DNA from 2 places in the Streptomyces sp. NPDC041968 genome. Region 1 is predicted to be linked to the other one. Evidence: riboswitches for the same ligand, from Rfam matches in the RefSeq annotation. Region 1 holds a riboswitch; the other holds the start of a gene.
The links. Region 1 has a riboswitch for glycine ahead of gcvT (glycine cleavage system aminomethyltransferase GcvT). Riboswitches for the same ligand answer to the same signal wherever they lie in the genome.
Positions count from the first base shown of each region.

Region 2: another riboswitch for glycine. It lies ahead of gcvP (aminomethyl-transferring glycine dehydrogenase); the one in region 1 lies ahead of gcvT (glycine cleavage system aminomethyltransferase GcvT).

Region 1 covers NZ_JBVJCB010000011.1:31,944-36,347, reverse strand. The annotation lists gene ACZ6EG_RS25585 (enhanced serine sensitivity protein SseB C-terminal domain-containing protein) at 1-578, opposite strand, end outside; gene ACZ6EG_RS25580 (enhanced serine sensitivity protein SseB) at 704-1,507, opposite strand; gene ACZ6EG_RS25575 (AAA family ATPase) at 1,583-2,251, opposite strand; glycine riboswitch at 2,431-2,525, shown strand; glycine riboswitch at 2,526-2,642, shown strand; gene gcvT (glycine cleavage system aminomethyltransferase GcvT) at 2,682-3,800, shown strand; gene gcvH (glycine cleavage system protein GcvH) at 3,932-4,309, shown strand; gene glyA (serine hydroxymethyltransferase) at 4,325-4,404, shown strand, end outside.
Region 2 covers NZ_JBVJCB010000019.1:99,221-103,624, reverse strand. The annotation lists gene ACZ6EG_RS33230 (MerR family transcriptional regulator) at 1-347, shown strand, start outside; gene ACZ6EG_RS33225 (DNA polymerase IV) at 400-1,878, shown strand; gene ACZ6EG_RS33220 (PRC-barrel domain-containing protein) at 1,904-2,287, opposite strand; glycine riboswitch at 2,426-2,521, shown strand; gene gcvP (aminomethyl-transferring glycine dehydrogenase) at 2,700-4,404, shown strand, end outside.

The DNA of each region.
Region 1 (4,404 bases):
GGCGGGGAGGTGTCGTACACGTCGAGGCCGATGGCGAGGTACGGCGCCCCGAGGGCCGGCTGCACCCAGGCACGGCGCAGGGCGCGGACCGCCGGGGTGCGGTGGGCGTTTTGCGCGAGCAGCGCGTAGAACTGCGGAACCTCGATGGCCGGTTCGGACAGGCGCAGGGGCCCGGCGGGCTGGCGGTCCAGGCCGGAGGCGATGCGGCGCAGGTCGAGCCACGGGATGCCGACGCCGCCGCCTCGGGCATGCGGGTTCAGCCAGAGGCCGTAGTGGTCCGGGTAGAGGGCGCGGGCCACTTCGAGCCCGTCGACCACCTCGTACGACCGGTTCCAGCCGCTGGCCGACAGCTCCTGGGCGGAGGTGACACAGGGCGCGTAGCCGAAGCCCTCGACCTCCATGTTCCCGTACTGCGCGTCCGGGGAGCCGGCCTGACCGTGCCAGAGCAGCATCCACACCTGGCCGGAGGTGGGGGTGGCGAGCGCGCGCAGCAGGGCCTCGTAGGCGTCGTAGCGCCCGGGCGTCACCTGGCGCAGCATGTGCTCGACCTGTCCGGTCGTGGTGCCGCTGGCGCTCACGCGTATCGCCCCTTCGAGAAGTTCCCCGGTTGTGGCACCAGCTTAAGGCTCCGCCGGGCAGGGGTCCCCTGCGCTCGGGGTGCTTCGTCCGTTCCCGGGGCGGGCTCCTCGTCGCGGGCCGCTCCTCACAGGTCCCGGTCGTAGAACGGGCGGACGTGCGCGCGCATCCAGTCGCAGACCGGGTCGTGGGCCGCCTCCAGGAGCACCAGGTTGACCTGCGTCTTCAGGGGGGCCGCGGCGAGGGCGCGGCCCAGGGCGTCCAGGGGCAGGGCGCGGGCGTCGCCCTCCCAGTGGGTCAGCTCGACGCCGACGAACATGACCGGGTCGGCGGTCTCGACGGCGGCCAGGCAGCGGCGGGCGGTGCGCACGACGCCGATGGCGGCGAACTCGGCGGAGGCCGCGGCGAGGAAGTCCACCGGGTCGTCCTGCCAGTCCGGCTCGAAGAGGCGGACCCGGCCGCCGGACGCGGGCCCGTCGAGCGGGGTGCGGCCGGCCCGGCACAGCTCGGCCACGGCCGGGGGCGGCAGCGGGATGCCGACCACGCCGTCCGGGTTCACGGCGATGCCGATCTGCGGGGGCAGGCCGCGGGCGAACTCCGCGGCGGGGGCGACGGTGTACGCCATCTGCGCGCCGGCGACCTGGCGGAGCTGCTCCTCGGAGCTGAAGACCGGCACGTAGGCCTGGCCCTCGATCTCCAGCGAGGGCAGGTCGAGGGGGCCGCTGTCCGGTCCGCCGCCGTTCGGCAGGGGTATCCACAGGAAGCTGCGGCCGAGGACCTCCACGATCCGGCCGCCGGCGCCCGGCACGCCGAGGGAGGCGGACAGCACCTCCTCCAGCTCGTTGCCGGGCCACCCGCCGTGCGGGTGGGGGTGCGCCTGGGCCGGGAAGCCGGCGGAGAAGTCCGCCGGGAGGCCCCCTGGGATGTCCATCTGCCTACCGCCTGCCTGGTACCGCTGCTGTGGCTGAAAAGGCTAACCCGTTCGGTACCGGGGGCCTACGGGGTGTCACCCCGTGAAGGCGATCCGGCGCAGCGCGCCCGCGGCCTCCCGGTCCAGGATGATCGCCGAGGTGCAGCCGACGGGCAGGGAGCCCTCGGTGACCGCGCGCAGCAGCCGGGCGTTGGCCGCGCGGTGCCGCAGGAACGCGTACCGCGAGACGCCCCGGCCGCGCTCGCGCTGGCCGGCCAGCGCCTCGTCGGCGTCGACGTCGATCAGCAGCAGGTGCAGGGTGCCCTTGCGGCGCCGCGCCTCGCGGGCCATCCAGCCGCGCACCCAGACCTGGGTGCCGCAGTCGTGCACGACCACGCCCTCGCCGGAGCGCAGGGCGCGGCGCAGTCCGGCGTAGTGGGCGAGGCGGACGAGGGGGCGGTAGAGCGCGTACGGCAGGAAGCGCGGCATGCGGCGGTCCCAGCGGTCACGGGTGTCCTGGGAGTCGATGCGCGGGCCGCGCACGGTGCGCTCCATCAGCGTGGACTTCCCGCTGCCGGGCAGGCCGGTGATCACCACCAGGTCCCGGGGTCCGAAGAGCAGGGCGTGCGGGCTGTGGCCGCCGCGGTCCCGCAGGTCGCGGACGACGGGTGCGGGCAGTTCGGCGCACTTCTCCGGGGCCGGGGCGACCGGCTGCTCGGGCAGCGCGAGACCCGTGGTGGTGGCGTACGCCGTGGTCCTGTTCACCGTGATCGTCCTCCCCTGGGGCGGTTCACGTAGTCCCCTCCCCGTCGAGTGTAAAGAGAAGGTAATGCGCAGGTCTCGCGTTTTCGTTCGCTTACTGCCACAAGCCGGTTACAGATCACGGTCTGCCACGGATCGGCCCGGCATGCAATGATGGCGGCGCCAACTGCATACCGGCCGTTTGAATCCGCGCGGGAGAGTCCCCGGCCGTCGCCGGGGCGCCGAAGGAGCAAGTCCCTCCCTTGAATCTCTCAGGCACCGTTACCGCGCGGGCGAGGCACATCTGAAAAGCGGGCCGCCGCGCGACGGCTGCCCCACCCAAGGTGCAAGTCCTGACCGCCGCGCTCCGGTGGTCACGGCGAACCTCTCAGGTTCCGATGACAGATGGGGAGGATCGACCTCGCCCCGTCCTGTCCTGGGAGACGACCGACCGATGAGCAGTACCGAACTCCGCCGTACCGCGCTCGACGCCACGCATCGGGCGCTGGGCGCGACGATGACCGACTTCGCCGGCTGGGACATGCCCCTGCGCTACGGCTCCGAGCGCGACGAGCACCTCGCGGTGCGCACCCGCGCCGGGCTCTTCGACCTCTCGCACATGGGCGAGATCACGGTCACCGGGCCGGCCGCCGCCGACCTGCTGAACTTCGCGCTGGTCGGCAACATCGGCAGCGTGAAGCCGGGCCGCGCCCGCTACACCATGATCTGCCGCGAGGACGGCGGCATCCTGGACGACCTGATCGTCTACCGGCTGGGCGACGCCGAGTACATGGTGGTCGCCAACGCCTCCAACGCCCAGGTCGTGCTCGACGCGCTGACCGAGCGGGCCGCCGGCTTCGACGCCGAGGTCCGCGACGACCGCGACGCGTACGCGCTGCTCGCCGTCCAGGGCCCGGAGTCCCCGGCCATCCTGAAGAGCCTCACCGACGCCGACCTGGACGGCCTGAAGTACTACGCCGGTCTGCCCGGCACCGTGGCCGGCCTGCCGGCCCTGATCGCGCGCACCGGCTACACCGGCGAGGACGGCTTCGAGCTGTTCGTGAAGCCGGAGCACGCGGTCGGGCTGTGGCAGGCGCTGACCGAGGCGGGCGAGGGCGCCGGACTGGTCCCCTGCGGCCTGTCCTGCCGGGACACGCTCCGCCTGGAGGCCGGCATGCCGCTGTACGGGCACGAGCTGACGACGGCGCTGACGCCCTTCGACGCCGGGCTCGGCCGGGTGGTGAAGTTCGAGAAGGAGGGCGACTTCGTGGGCCGCGCGGCGCTCACCGAGGCCGCTTCCCTGGCGGAGCGGAAGCCGCCCCGCGTCCTGGTCGGCCTGGTCGCCGAGGGCCGCCGCGTCCCGCGCGCCGGGTACCAGGTCGTCGCCGGCGGCGAGGTGGTCGGCGAGGTCACCTCCGGCGCCCCCTCGCCGACGCTGGGCAAGCCGATCGCCATGGCGTACGTCGACCCGGCGCACGCGGCTCCGGGGACGCCGGGTGTCGGCGTGGACATCCGGGGCAGCCACGAGCCGTACGAGGTCGTGGCGCTGCCGTTCTACAAGCGCCAGAAGTAGACACTGGGCGACGGGCCCGGCCGCTCCGCACACGCCCGCTGCCCGCTCCCGTCGTCCACCAGCGGTTTCAGCATCCCCCCTCGCAGCACCCCCTTCAGCAGCACTCCCCCGCGTACAGGAGAATTCAGGCCATGAGCAACCCCCAGCAGCTGCGCTACAGCAAGGAGCACGAGTGGCTGTCGGGCGCCGAGGACGGCGCCTCGACGGTCGGCATCACGGAGCACGCGGCCAACGCGCTCGGTGATGTGGTCTTCGTCCAGCTCCCCGAGGTCGGCGACTCCGTCACCGCGGGCGAGACCTGCGGCGAACTGGAGTCGACCAAGTCGGTCTCCGACCTGTACTCCCCCGTCTCCGGCGAGGTCACCGAGGTCAACGAGGACGTCGTCAACGACCCGTCGCTGGTGAACTCGGCCCCCTTCGAGGGCGGCTGGCTCTTCAAGGTACGGATCACGGACGAGCCGGCCGACCTGCTCTCCGCCGACGAGTACACCGCCTTCACCGCCGGCTGAGGAGTCACGGACCGCATGTCGCTTCTGAACACACCCCTGCACGAGCTCGACCCCGACGTCGCCGCCGCCGTCGACGCCGAGCTGGACCGCCAGCA
Region 2 (4,404 bases), on a different contig from region 1:
GCGACGTCGTCGTGCTGAAGATCGTCAAGCGCTTCCTCGACACCGGGGTGTCCCTGCAGAACATCCGCACCGCGGTCCAGCACCTCAGGGAGCGCGGCTTCCAGGACCTGGAGCGGATGACGCTGATGAGCGACGGCGCCACGGTCCACGAGTGCACGTCGCCCGACGAGGTGCACGCCCTGCTCCAGGGCGGCCAGGGCATCTTCGGGATCGCCGTGGGAGTGGTGTGGCGGGACGTCGAGAGCGCGCTGTCGCAGCTGCACGGGGAGCGCGTGGACACGGGGGAGACCCTCGTCGGGCACAATCCGGCGGACGAGCTGGCGCGGCGGCGCAACCGGGCGGTCTGACCGGCGCCACCGCCGCAAGGCAATGTCAGTGGCGTAGGGCAGCATCGGAGATGTGAGAACCGCGCCCACCATCCTGCACCTCGACATGGACGCCTTCTTCGCCTCGGTGGAGCAGGCGTCCAAGCCGAGCCTGCGCGGGAAGGCCGTGATCGTGGGCGGCCTCGGGCCGCGCGGGGTGGTCGCCACCTGCTCGTACGAGGCGCGGGTCTTCGGCGTGCACTCGGCGATGCCCATGGGCCAGGCCCGGCGGCTGGCGCCCCACGCCGCGTATCTCGTGCCGCGTTTCGAGCTCTACCGGTCGATCAGCGAGCAGGTGATGCGGCTGCTGCGGGCCCTGTCGCCCCTCGTGGAGCCGCTGAGCCTGGACGAGGCGTTCGTGGACCTGGAGGCCGGCGGGGCGGCCTGGGACGAGGCGTCGGCGCGGCTGGCCGGTGCGCAGCTGCGCACGGACATCCGCACCTTCACCGGCCTGACCGGATCGGTGGGACTCGCGGCGTCCAAGATGCTCGCCAAGATCGCCTCGGAGGAGGCCAAGCCCGACGGACTGGTCGTGATCCGGCCGGGCACGGAGCGGGCCATGCTGGAGCCGATGTCCGTGCGGACGCTGCCCGGGGTGGGGCCGGCCACCGGCGACCACCTGCGGCGCGCCGGGATCACCACGGTCGGCGAGCTGGCGGAGGCGGGCGAGGACGAGCTGGTGCGGCTGCTGGGCAAGGCGCACGGGCACGCGCTGTACGCCATGGCCCTGGCCCGCGACGACCGGCCCGTCGTGTCGGAGCGGGAGACGAAGTCGGTGTCGGTCGAGGACACCTACGACGTGGACATCCACGACCGGGTGCGGGTCGGGGTGGAGGTGGGACGGCTGGCGGAGCGGTGTGTGCGGCGACTTCGCGGGTCCGGGCTGGCCGGACGGACGATCGTGCTCAAGGTACGAAGGTACGACTTCTCCACGCTGACGCGCTCCGAGACCCTGCGCGGGCCCACGGACGATCCGGCGGTCGTGCGCGAGGCGGCGGCCCGGCTGCTGGACTCGGTGGACACCACGGGCGGTGTACGGCTGCTGGGGGTGGGCGTCAGCGGGCTGGCCGACTACACACAGGAGGACCTGTTCGCGCAGGCGGCCGGGGACCGGTCCGGGGAACTCGCCGAGGAGCCCGAGCCCGCCGAGGAGCAGCGGCCACCGGCGCCCGCCGAGCGCCGGTGGCCCTCGGGGCACGACGTGCGGCACGCGGAGTACGGGCACGGGTGGGTGCAGGGCAGTGGGCTGGGGCGGGTCACCGTGCGGTTCGAGACGCCGTACTCGGGGGCCGGGCGGGTACGGACCTTCCCGGTGGACGACCCGGATCTGACACCGGCGGATCCGCTGCCGCTGGTCCCGGCCGGGCCTGCCGGGACTGCCGGGTCTGCCGGGACTGCCGGGTCTGCCGGGCCGCGAAGACGGGGGGACGCGGAGGCCGCGCCCGCCGATTCGGCTCCGGGGACCGGGGCGGGCGGCGGTTCGTCGGACCGCGAGCGTCCGGCTCCCGGTTAGCGGCGGGGTCCGGGGGGCGGGACGGTCAGCTCTCTTCCTTGCCCTGACCGGCCAGCTTGCCGAAGTCGCGGTCGGGGAGCGGGGCGGGCGCGGGTGCGGCCACGTCCAGACCGTAGTGGTGGTAGAGCTGCAGTTCCTGTTCCGGCGAGAGGTGGCGGCCGACACCGAAGTCGGGGGCCTCCTTGATCAGCGTCCGTTCGAAGGGCACCCGCAGGGCGCCCTCGACCAGTTCGCTCGGCTCCAGGGGCACGAAGGCGTCCCTGCTGAACAGGCCGGTGCGTATGGCCGCCCACTCCGGGACGCCGGTCGCGTCGTCGAGGTAGACCTCGTCGACGGTGCCGATCCGGGTGCCGTTGCGGTCGAAGGCCTTGCGGCCGATCAGGTTCCGCGGGTCGATGTCAGTACGCACGGGGCCCTCCACTTGGTCGCACTGGGATCGCACACCAGCCGCCGAATCATCCGTAAGTACTACAAAAGGGCACAAAGGGCGGGACGGCCACTCGAAGGTCCGTGCGGCGAGCGCGCTGGTACGCTGGCAAATGGCTGCTGACCCCGTGCGGGAGAGTCCTCCGGACACCTCCGGAGGCGCCGAAGGAGCAAATCCTCCCCGGAATCTCTCAGGCTCACGTACCGCATGGACGAGGTCACTCTGGAAAGCAGGGCGGGTGTCGACGGCTTCCGCTCTCACCGACGGTGAAAGCCGGGTGGAGCCCTCGGGCCGCCCCGGTGAAGCTCTCAGGTCGAGATGACAGAGGGGGAGGCCGTTCGGGTACCCGCGCCGTGGTGCCCCTCGAAGGTCGTCAGACCAGGAGGCCTCCGCAATGACCGCCCCTCGCATTTCGCTCTCCGAGCTCGAACAGGCCGCGCCGTTCGAGCAGCGCCACATCGGCCCCGACGACGAGGCCCGGGCCAAGATGCTCGCGCAGGTCGGCTACGGCTCGCTCGACGAGCTGACGGCCGCCGCGGTGCCGGATGTGATCAAGAACGCCGACGCGCTGGACCTGCCGGGCGCGCGCTCCGAGGCCGAGGTGCTGGCCGAACTGCGTTCGCTCGCCGACCGCAACCAGGTCCTCGACTCGATGATCGGCCTCGGCTACTACGGCACCTTCACCCCGCCGGTCATCCTGCGCAACGTCATGGAGAACCCGGCCTGGTACACGGCGTACACCCCGTACCAGCCGGAGATCAGCCAGGGCCGCCTGGAGGCGCTGCTCAACTTCCAGACGACGGTCGCCGAGCTGACCGGCCTGCCCACGTCCGGAGCCTCGCTGCTGGACGAGGGCACCGCAGCCGCCGAGGCGATGGCGCTGTCCCGGCGCATGGGCAGGAACAAGAAGGGCCTCTTCCTCGTCGACGCCGACGCGCTGCCGCAGACCATCGCCGTGATCCAAACCCGCGCCGAACCGACCGGTGTCGAGGTCGTCGTCGCCGACCTGAGCGAGGGCATCCCGGCCGAGGTCGCCGAGCGGGAGATCAACGGTGTTCTGATCCAGTACCCGGGCGCCTCCGGTGCCGTCCGCGACATCAAGCCGGTCATCGACCGGGCGCACGAACTCGGTGCGCTCGTCACCGTCGCCGCCGACCTGCTCGCCCTCACCCTGCTGACGTCGCCCGGTGAGCTGGGCGCGGACATCGCCGTCGGCACCACCCAGCGCTTCGGCGTGCCGATGGGCTTCGGCGGTCCGCACGCCGGCTACATGGCGGTGCACGAGAAGTTCGCGCGCAGCCTGCCTGGCCGCCTGGTCGGCGTCTCCGTGGACGCCGACGGCAACAGGGCCTACCGCCTCGCCCTGCAGACCCGCGAGCAGCACATCCGCCGGGAGAAGGCCACCAGCAACATCTGCACCGCGCAGGTGCTGCTCGCCGTCATGGCCGGCATGTACGCCGTCTACCACGGCCCCGAGGGGCTGCGGGCCATCGCCCGGCGCACCCACCGGTACGCCACGCTCATCGCGGCGGGCCTCACGGCCGGCGGCGTCGAGATCGTGCACGGCGCCTACTTCGACACGGTGACCGCGCGGGTGCCCGGCCGCGCCGCCGAGATCGTCCACGCCGCCCGCGAGAACGGCATCAACCTGCGTCTCGTCGACGCCGACCACGTGTCCTTCGCCTGCGACGAGACCACCACGCGCGCCCAGGTCGGCGGCGTGTGGAACGCCTTCGGCGTCGAGGGCGACATCGAGTCGCTGGACGCGGCGACCGAGGAGGCGCTGCCCGACGCGCTGCTGCGCACGGACGACTTCCTGACCCACCCCGTCTTCCACCAGCACCGCTCCGAGACGGCGATGCTGCGCTACCTGCGGCGCCTCGCCGACCGGGACTACGCTCTGGACCGCGGCATGATCCCGCTGGGCTCGTGCACCATGAAGCTCAACGCGACCACCGAGATGGAACCGGTCACCTGGTCCGAGTTCGGCGCGCTGCACCCGTTCGCGCCCGCCGAGCAGGCGCAGGGCTACCTCACCCTCATCCGCGAGCTGGAGGAGCGGCTCGCCGAGGTCACCGGCTACGACAAGGTCTCGCTCC